One region of the Intrasporangium zincisolvens genome, then DNA from elsewhere that is predicted to be linked to it. Evidence: riboswitches for the same ligand, from Rfam matches in the RefSeq annotation. Region 1 holds a riboswitch; each other region holds the start of a gene.
What was found. Region 1 has a riboswitch for S-adenosylmethionine ahead of RY076_RS23680 (putative leader peptide). Riboswitches for the same ligand answer to the same signal wherever they lie in the genome.

Region 1 (3,252 bases):
GAAGAGGTTGAACTGCTGGAAGACGAACCCGATCCGGCTGCGCTGGCGCAGGATCTCCCGTTCCGACAGCTCGTGGATCCGGTCACCCGACTGGCGGTAGCCGATGAGGGCGCCCTTGACGCGGACCTGGCCCCGGTCCACCTTCTCGAGGTGGTTGATGGTGCGCAGGAGCGTCGACTTGCCCGAACCCGAGGGGCCGAGCACGACCGTGACGGTCCCTTCCTCGAGCCGCAGGTCGATGCCGTCGAGGACGACGTGCCCACCGAAGGACTTGGTGACGTCGCGGAGGTCGACGACCGGTGGTGCCGTCGCGGTGGGGATGCTCATCGGGCCTCCCCCTGGGCGTCGGTGGTCCGGACGCCGACGCCGGCGAGCCGCGACCGCAGGCGCTGCAGCGGCGTCGGGGGCAGGGCTCGCGAGCTGCCCTTGGCGAAGTACCGCTCCACGTAGTACTGGCCCACCGACAGCAGCGTGGTCAGGACGATGTACCAGACCGTCGCCACGAGCAGCAGCGGCACGACCCGGGAGTTGCGGCCGTAGATGACCTGCACCTGGTAGAAGAGCTCCGGGATCGCGAGCACCGAGACGATCGAGGTCCCCTTGAAGAGGCTGATGACCTCGTTGGCGGCGTTGGGCAGGATCGAGCGCATCGCCTGCGGCAGGACGATCCGGGTTAACTGTCGCGTTCGCGGGATGCCGAGGGCGGCCGCGGCCTCGCGCTGGCCCTCGTCGACCGACAGGATGCCGCCCCGGATGATCTCCGCGGCGTACGCGGCCTGGTGCAGGGCCAGGCCGAGGACGGCCGCACCGAGGGCACCGAAGAGGTCGTTCGTCGAGACGCTGCCGAACGAGGGCCCGAAGGGCAGGCCGAAGGAGATCGTCTGGTACAGGTAGGCGATGTTGAACCAGAAGAGCAGCTGGACGATGAGTGGGATCGAGCGGAACGCCCAGATGTAGGTCCACGCGACCGAGCGCAGGAACCCGTTGTGCGACAAGCGCATCGCGGCCAGCACGACGCCGAGGGCGAAGCCCGTCACGGTGCCGAGGACGGTGAGCTGGATCGTCGTGCCGAGGGCGCGCACGATGGTCTCGCTCGCGAAGTAGGCGGCGAAGGTCGGCCACTCCCAGCCCGGGTTGGTGGCCAAGCCGTTGACGAACATCGCGACGAGGACGAGCACGGCGGCGACGCCGACCCAGGTCCACGGGGTGCGCCGCGGGACGACGGTCAGGCCGGTCCCGGCATCGTGGGCGTCGTGGGCGTCGTGGGCGTCGTGGGCGTCCTGGGCGTCCTGGGCGTCGGGAACGGCGCTCGGTGACGGCGTCGCTCGTGGTGGTGTCGGAGCCGCCGGCGAGGCGGTCCGCGGGACGGAGGCGGTGGACACGGAGGTCACGGGGTTCTCCTGGGGACGCGGGGGCACCCGTGCGGGACGGGTGGCGTGGTCGGTGGTCTGCGTCGGCCGCGTCGGGCCCACGGGATCACCGTGCGGCCGGACGCGCACCGCCCGGGCGTCGTCAACCGACGCGGCGGGGGCGGTGGGTCACCGGCGACAGAGCGCGCTGGACACCCGGAGCAGGTCGACGTGACGACGGGCCACCGGGGTGGTCGTCCGTGCCATGACTGCTCCTCGGGTCCGGGACCCGATCCTCGAGTCCGCGCTTGCCGGAGCCCGTCGGGCGCCGGCCAGGTCCTCACCCGGAGCACCCCGCCGCGGAGGAGGGTTGCTGTCCAGCGAGCCGGGGCTTGGCACTGGAGCTCTTGACCTGCCACCGACACTACGGACGGCCCACCCGGTGCGCAAACCTCCCGAACCACCCCTGCCGCCCCCGGCGGCGCATCGCCACCACTCTCGACCCTTCATCGAGTTCCCTTGGCGCGCAGCCACATTCGGCGCTCCGTGCCACCTCGAGCGAAGGGCATAATTCCTACTCAGCGCATCGGATATTGGCCGAGGACTTCTTGAATCCTGAGACGGGGCGCCCGCCCTGGCACCACTCCCCCGGTCCCCGGAGACGCGACAGGGCCCCGGACCAGATGGTCCGGGGCCCTGTCGACGTCAGAGCGTCAGAGCGTCAGCTCAGTTGCCCGTCAGCTTCTCACGGAGAGCCGCGAGCGCCTCGTCGGAGGCGAGGGTGCCCTCGGCGGGAGCCGGCGCGTTGCGCTGCTCGTCGCCGCCCTGGTCGCCCGTCGCGGACGAGTAGGACGTCGAGGTGCTCGGGCTGGACGCAGCCTCGGCGTCGGCCTTCGTCGCGGCGTCGACCTGGGCCTTGTGGGCCTCCCAGCGAGCGTGGGCGTCGGCGTACTGACGCTCCCACTTCTCGCGCTGGGCGTCGAAGCCCTCGAGCCACTCGTTCGTCTCCGGGTCGAAGCCCTCGGGGTACTTGTAGTTGCCCTGCTCGTCGTACTCGGCGGCCATGCCGTAGAGGGTCGGGTCGAACTCCGACGCCGCGACGGCCTGGTCGTTGGCCTGCTTGAGCGACAGCGAGATGCGACGACGCTCGAGGTCGATGTCGATGACCTTGACGAAGATCTCGTCACCGACGTTGACGACCTGCTCCGGCAGCTCCACGTGGCGCTCGGCCAGCTCGGAGATGTGCACGAGGCCCTCGATGCCGTCCTCGACGCGCACGAACGCACCGAACGGGACGAGCTTGGTGACCTTGCCCGGGACGACCTGGCCGATGGCGTGGGTCCGGGCGAAGTGCTGCCACGGGTCCTCCTGCGTCGCCTTGAGCGACAGGGAGACACGCTCGCGGTCCATGTCGACGTCGAGCACCTCGACGGTGACCTCGTTGCCGACCTCGACGACCTCGGACGGGTGGTCGATGTGCTTCCACGACAGCTCGGAGACGTGGACGAGACCGTCGACGCCGCCGAGGTCCACGAACGCACCGAAGTTGACGATGGAGGACACGACGCCCTGACGGACCTGGCCCTTCTGGAGCTCCTTGAGGAACGTCGTGCGCACCTCGGACTGCGTCTGCTCGAGCCACGCGCGGCGCGACAGGACCACGTTGTTGCGGTTCTTGTCGAGCTCGATGATCTTGGCCTCGATCTCCTTGCCGACGTACGGCTGGAGGTCGCGGACACGGCGCATCTCGACGAGGGAGGCGGGCAGGAAGCCGCGCAGGCCGATGTCGAGGATGAGACCACCCTTGACGACCTCGATGACGGTGCCGGTGACGACGCCGTCCTCCTCCTTGATCTTCTCGATCGTGCCCCAGGCGCGCTCGTACTGGGCGCGCTTCTTGGAC
Region 2 (3,252 bases), on a different contig from region 1:
ATCCCGCGGGCGGTCGTGTCGAGCCGGCCCAGGACGGCGGCGATGGTCGGGCCGTCCGCCGTGACGGTCAGGTAGCCCATCCCGTCGGCGGTCATCCGCCCGAACACCCCACGCCGCGCCCGCGCGTGCGCCCGGCGCTCCTCCGAGCCACGCGCGTCGACGGCTGCGACCGCGCCGCAGCCGGGCCGTGAAGGTCCGCTGCCCCACGATGTTCCCGTCGCGGCTCGGCGCCAGGACCGCCTCGGCCACCGTCGCGATATCCGCGTCGCACAACATGCTCGTGTCGGAGGCGACCTGCAGCACCCGGTACAGCGACGTCGCCCCCTCGCGCAGCGCCGCCAGCATCACCCGGTGCCGCCGCGGCGCCGTCGCAACCGCGAGCCGCCGCGCCACCTCCCCGGCGCCGACCCCCGTCGCGAGCGCGATCTCCTCGGCCACGACCCGCTCCGGCGACACCAAGCCCGCCATCCGAGCCGCCGACCCGCCCTGCGGCAGCGCCGCGACCTGCTGCGCCTCGATCGAGGCCAGCGCCCCGTACGCCGCGAGCAGCTCGGCCTCCAGCCGCGCCTTGGCCGACTCGAGCTCCTCGATCTGCTCCAGGACCTGCTCCCCGGCCCGCACCAAACCCTCGACCAGACCAGCCGACCGAGCACGCTCAGCCCGATCACGGACGGGGGCGAGCAGCGCTTCCAGCCACTCCGCGAGCTCGGACGGGTCGGCCGACCACGACACGCGAAGCACCCGGAACGGCCCAGCCTCCGGCACATCAGAGGCCCCACGCGGCGATGCGACGTACGGCATCCGGGGCCTCCTCTCGACGCCTGTCCCGTTTGTCCATTAGAACACATGTTCGAATGGAAGGAAAGACCTCTGTAGACCCTGTGGACAACGAGTTCGACTGACGCCCAGGACATCTCGACACGGCTCGGCGTCAACAGCCGGCAACGGCCTGCTCCACGGCCGCCCGAGGGCACGCATCGGGCGTCCACGATGAGGACACGCGCTCCCACCTCGCGGACACGCGTCCGTACACTCGCCGGTAGGTCATGAGTGTCAGCGTCAAGCCCCGGCTCGCTGGCCGGCAACCCTCCCACCGCGGCGGGGTGCCCCGGGTGAAGACCTGGCCCGTCGTCGCCACCCGGCGCGCGGGCAAGCGCGGAGACTCTCTCTCCCGCACCGACCCGTCGGTGCGCCGGACCCGTCCCCTCGGGGCACCCGGTCACCGGCCGCACGAGGACAACGAGGAGAACGACCGATGACCGAGCCGAAGTGGTCCTTCGAGACCCAGCAGATCCACGCCGGGCAGTCCGCCGACAGCGCCACCGGAGCGCGCGCCCTGCCGATCTACCAGACCACGAGCTATGTCTTCAACGACACCGACCACGCAGCAAACCTGTTCGGGCTCAAGGAGTTCGGCAACATCTACACACGCCTGATGAACCCGACCACCGACGTCGTCGAGCAGCGCATCGCGGCACTCGAGGGTGGTGTGGGCGCCCTGCTCGTGGCGTCTGGCCAGGCCGCGGAGACGCTCGCCGTGCTCAACATCGCCGAGGCGGGTGACCACGTCGTCGTCTCCCCCAGCCTCTACGGCGGCACCTTCAACCTCTTCAAGCACACCCTGCCGAAGTTCGGCATCGAGGTCGGCTTCGTCGAGGACCCGACCTCGATCGACTCGTGGCGTGCGGCGATCCGCCCCAACACCAAGCTGCTCTTCGGCGAGACCATCGCCAACCCGAAGAGCGAGATCCTCGACATCGAGGCCGTCGCGGCCCTCGCCCACGAGCACGGCGTGCCGCTCGTCGTCGACAACACCGTCGCGACGCCGTACCTCATCCGCCCGATCGAATGGGGCGCCGACGTCGTCGTGCACTCGGCGACGAAGTACCTCGGCGGGCACGGCACCTCGATCGCCGGCGTCATCGTCGACGCGGGCACGTTCGACTACGGCAAGGACCCCGAGAAGTTCCCGAACTACAACACCCCCGAGGAGAGCTACCACGGGCTCGTCTTCGCCCGCGACCTCGGCGTCGGCAGCCCGCTCGGCGCCAACCTCGCCTTCATCCTCAAGGCCCGGGTCCAGCTGCTGCGCGACCTCGGCCCCGCCGCGTCGCCCTTCAACGCCTTCCTCATCGCCCAGGGGCTCGAGACGCTGTCGCTGCGCATCGAGCGTCACATCGAGAACGCCCACAAGGTGGCGGCCTTCCTCCAGGCGCACGAGCAGGTCGAGCGCGTCGTGTGGGCATCCTTGCAGGACAGCCCGTTCCACGCCCTTGCCGACAAGTACACCCCGCGCGGCGCCGGTGCCGTCCTGTCGTTCGAGATCGTCGGCGGCCTCGAGGCGGGCAAGAAGTTCGTCGAGGCGCTGACGCTGCACAGCCACGTCGCCAACATCGGCGACGTCCGCTCGCTCGTCATCCACCCGGCGTCGACGACGCACTCCCAGGGGCCCGACGCGGACCGGCTCGCCGCCGGCGTCACGCCCGGCCTCGTGCGCCTCTCGGTGGGCATCGAGCACATCGACGACATCGTCGCCGACCTCGAGCAGGGCTTCACGGCCGCCAAGGCCTGACGCGGCCGAAACCCGGGTGTGGCGGCTCGGCACGGCTGGCACCATGTCGGCCATGCCGATCCGCTACCCCGCTCCCCTGCGTCCCGGCGACCGGATCGGCGTGACGTCGCCGAGCTCCGGCGTGTCCGACGCCCTCTGGGGACGCTTCGCCCACGCGGTCGAGTGCCTGCGCGACCGCGGCTTCGAGGTCGTCGTGGGCGAGCTCAACCACGCGCCGAGCCAGGTCAGCGGACCACGCGAGGCGCGCGCCGCCGAGCTCATGTCGATGCTGCTCGACCCGACGATCCGGGCCGTCGTACCGCCGTGGGGCGGAGAGACCGGCATCGACCTGCTCGACCTGCTCGACCTCGACGCGATCGCGGCCGCCGAGCCCACGTGGTGCGTCGGCTTCTCCGACACCTCCACGTGGCTGACCCCGCTCACCCTCGCCACGGGACTGGCGACCATCCACGGGCAGAACCTCATGGACACCCCGTACGCGCTCCCCGACGGCATCCTCCACTGGGTCGACGTCGCCGCCGCGACGCCGGGCGACGAGCTGCGCCAGCACTCCCCCGGCCGGTTCCGCTCCAGCGGCTGGGACGACTACGCCGGCAACCCGACGGTCTCGCAGATGACCCTCGACGGGCGCGGCACGTGGACCCGCATCGACCCCGGCCACGAGGGCGAGGCCGCGCACT
Region 3 (3,252 bases), on a different contig from region 1:
CCGGGCGTTCTTCGAGGAGACCGATCGCTTCATCGCCTGGGAGATCGGCCAGGGCCGGCACCACGGCCGCGGTCGGGCAGGGGCCACCGGGCAGACCGTGCCCGGGCAGGCCGTACCGACGTCCGCGCCGGCTCCCTCGGCGCCGCCGGCGGGTCAGCCGTCGGGCACCACGCTCGGCACGGCTGCCGACGCCCGGGCCCGCCTGTGGGCCGGCGAGGTCAGCGACAGCCGACGCCGCGACCGCGACGTCACGGGTGCCGCCCGTGGGCGCCTCGTCGGCAGGCAGGGCGCTGCGGCCGGCTCACGACCCGCGCCCGGCGCGCCGTCGGCAGTTCCCGGCCGCGCCGAGGGCACCGGGCGTGTCCGTCTCCCCGAGGGTGCGCGTCAGGCCGCGACCGACTACGTGCTCGAGTCGGTCCGCAAGCGGCTCGAGCGCTGAAGGCCCGGTCGCCGTCGTCCACACCCCCTCGCGCCGAGGGACGCGCGTCCACAGCCGGGGTCTGCAGGGCTGCGGCCCCGACCCGGCCGAGGGCAGCCTTCGGGCATGCCGAAGATCTCCCTGTCCGGACCCGCCGAGCTGTTGACGGTTCTGCCCTACCACCTCGGCTTCCGGCCCGAGCGCAGCATCGTCGTCGTCTGCTTCCACGAGCTGCGCCTCGGGTTGGTGGCCCGGCTCGACCTCGTCGGTCCGGCCGACGCCGCGCGGGCGGCCCAGCAGACCGTGCCGACCCTGGTGCAGGAGCGCCCGAGCCGCGTCGTCCTCGTCGGGTTCGCGGGCGGGCCGGACGAGTCGGGCGATCCGGTACCGCTGCTCGACGCGCTGCGGGACGGTCTCGACGAGGGAGGGGTGACGGTCGGGGAGCGACTGGTCGTCCGCGACGGGCAGTGGTTCGGGCTCGACTGCGACTGCTGTCCGTCTCCCGGGCGGCCCATGCCCGAGCCGGCCGATGTACCGGCCGTCGCCGAGTACGTCGCGATGGGTACCGCCGTGCTCGCCAGCCGCGAGGAGCTGGCCCGGCTCGTCGAGCCCCTCCCACCCGAGGACCCCGACCACGCCGGGCGGCTGGCCGCGGTGGAGGAGTGGGTGGGCCGGCTCGAGCGAGCCGACGGCGGCGGCTCGGTCGCCGACCGTCGGGCCCGCGGTGAGCTCGTCGACGAGGCTCTCGGAGCATGGGTGCGGCTCGTGCGGTCCGGGCTCGACGTCGACCCGTCCCCCCGGGCCGTCGCGGCGCTCGTCGGGCCCCTCGTCGACACGCGCCTGCGCGACCTGGTCGTCTCGTGGCTCTGCCCGGGCTTCCCCGGTGACCACGTCCCCGACGAGCTCGCCACCCGGCTGCGGCGGGCCCTCGACATCCATGGCGGCCCCGGGGCGGGCGCCACGGCCTGGGCCGAGACCGAGGCCCAGACCGAGCGGCTCGTCCTGGCACGCGTCGAGCAGTTGTGCCGGGCCACGCCCGAGGCGTGCGCCGCTCCGGTCCTCGCGGCGACCGCCGCCTACGCCTGGTGGCTCGGCGACGGTGCCCATGCCTCGTTCGCGGCCGACCGTGCCCTGCTCGCCGACCCGGGGCACGTTCTGGCGACGCTCGTCCGGGCAGCTCTCGAGAAGGGCGTCCGCCCGCCCCGGTGCGCCTGAGGAGGCGGCCCGGGCCGGTCCACGGGCTGGACCGGCGGGCGGTGCGTGCGCATCCCGTCGCGTATGGTTGGGAGCAGGTCATGAGCGCCAGCGACAAGCCCCGGCTCGCTGGCCGGCAACCCTCCTTCGCGGTGGGGTGCCCCGGGTGAGGACCAGGCCGCACCGGTATGGGACCGCGGCAAGCGCGAACATCCGAGGAGCTCTCCGCATGACTGTGACCCACCGTCCCGGCCAGGTCACGCGCCGCCCCGTCCGTCCCCCGCAGGGTCCGGACAGAGCGGGCGCCCGAACGGATGCCCGAACGGATGCGCCGGGTGGAGACGGGGTGTGGCGCGACGGCGACCCCGTCGGCCGGCGCCGGTTCGCCGAGCTCGGCGACCTCGAGCTCGAGCGCGGGGGAGTCCTGCCCGGCGTCCGGGTCGCCTACGAGACGTGGGGCCGGCTCAACGAGGCCCGCGACAACGTCGTCCTCGTCGAGCACGCGCTGACCGGCGACAGCCACGTCGTCGGCGAGGCCGGCGGGGGCCATCCGTCGCCGGGCTGGTGGGACAGCCTCATCGGTCCCGGTCAGGCGGTCGACCCCGACGAGTGGTTCGTCGTCGCTGCCAACGTCCTCGGTGGCTGCCAGGGCACGACCGGGCCGGCGAGCCCGGCCCCCGACGGCCGCCCGTGGGGCAGCCGCTTCCCGTACGTCACGGTGCGCGACCAGGTCACCGCCGAGCGGGCCCTGCTCTCGCATCTCGGCATCACCCGTGTCGCCGCCGTCATCGGTGGCTCCATGGGTGGCATGCGCGCCCTCGAGTGGGCGGTCAGCCATCCCGACTCCGTCGAGCGCTGCGTCGTGCTCGCCTCGACGCCGTACGCCACGGCCGACCAGATCGCCTGGTGCCAGCCGCAGCTGCTCGCGATCCGCACCGACCCGCACTTCGCCGGCGGCGACTACTACGACTCCGCGCACCGCCCCGACACCGGGCTCGGCCTGGCACGGCGCATCGCGCACGTCACCTACCGCACGGAGGCCGAGCTCGGTGACCGGTTCGGCCGCGAGGCCCAGCTCGGTGAGGACCCCTTCAGCGTCGGCGAGCGTGCCGCCGGCAGAGGGCGCTTCGCCGTCGAGTCCTACCTCGACCACCACGCCGGCAAGCTCGCCCGACGCTTCGACGCCAACTCCTACGTCGTGCTCACCGAGGCGATGAACTCCCACGACGTCGGCCGCGACCGCGGTGGGCTCGAGGCGGCGCTGGCCCGCGTCACGGCCGACTGCACCGTCGTGTCCGTCGACACCGACCGGCTCTACCCGCCGCGGCTGTCCGACGAGCTCCACGCCGCGCTGCCCGGCGCGACACGCGTGTCGATCAGCTCGGCTTTCGGCCACGACGGCTTCCTCATCGAGGAGGCGCAGGTGGGCTCGGTCGTCCGCGACGCGCTGGCCCGGCGCCGACGTCACTGACGCGCTCGCGGGCTCCGTGCCGGACCGGCGTCGGGGCAGTCCGGTCGTGCCGCTGCCGCGGTGACCCATTTCGGGTACGGTGCGACCACCGGTTTGTTGCCGTACCAAGGAGGTCCGGGAAGTGGCCATCGTCGTCGGATACGTCGCCACCAAGGAGGGACGCGCGGCG

Region 2: linked by a shared signal. The riboswitch ahead of RY076_RS14600 (bifunctional o-acetylhomoserine/o-acetylserine sulfhydrylase) and the one ahead of RY076_RS23680 (putative leader peptide) in region 1 are both predicted to bind S-adenosylmethionine.
Region 3: linked by a shared signal. The riboswitch ahead of metX (homoserine O-acetyltransferase MetX) and the one ahead of RY076_RS23680 (putative leader peptide) in region 1 are both predicted to bind S-adenosylmethionine.

Annotation. Positions count from the first base shown of each region.
Region 1 covers NZ_JAWIIL010000006.1:187,328-190,579, forward strand. The annotation lists gene RY076_RS16860 (amino acid ABC transporter ATP-binding protein) at 1-327, opposite strand, end outside; gene RY076_RS16865 (amino acid ABC transporter permease) at 324-1,391, opposite strand; gene RY076_RS23680 (putative leader peptide) at 1,539-1,616, opposite strand; SAM riboswitch class IV at 1,649-1,762, opposite strand; gene rpsA (30S ribosomal protein S1) at 2,076-3,252, opposite strand, start outside.
Region 2 covers NZ_JAWIIL010000005.1:62,454-65,705, reverse strand. The annotation lists gene RY076_RS14605 (serine/threonine-protein kinase) at 1-801, opposite strand, end outside; SAM riboswitch class IV at 1,043-1,162, shown strand; gene RY076_RS14600 (bifunctional o-acetylhomoserine/o-acetylserine sulfhydrylase) at 1,256-2,572, shown strand; gene RY076_RS14595 (S66 family peptidase) at 2,625-3,252, shown strand, end outside.
Region 3 covers NZ_JAWIIL010000012.1:81,408-84,659, reverse strand. The annotation lists gene RY076_RS21430 (YkvA family protein) at 1-439, shown strand, start outside; gene RY076_RS21425 (DUF4192 domain-containing protein) at 545-1,633, shown strand; SAM riboswitch class IV at 1,710-1,824, shown strand; gene metX (homoserine O-acetyltransferase MetX) at 1,842-3,083, shown strand; gene RY076_RS21415 (universal stress protein) at 3,205-3,252, shown strand, end outside.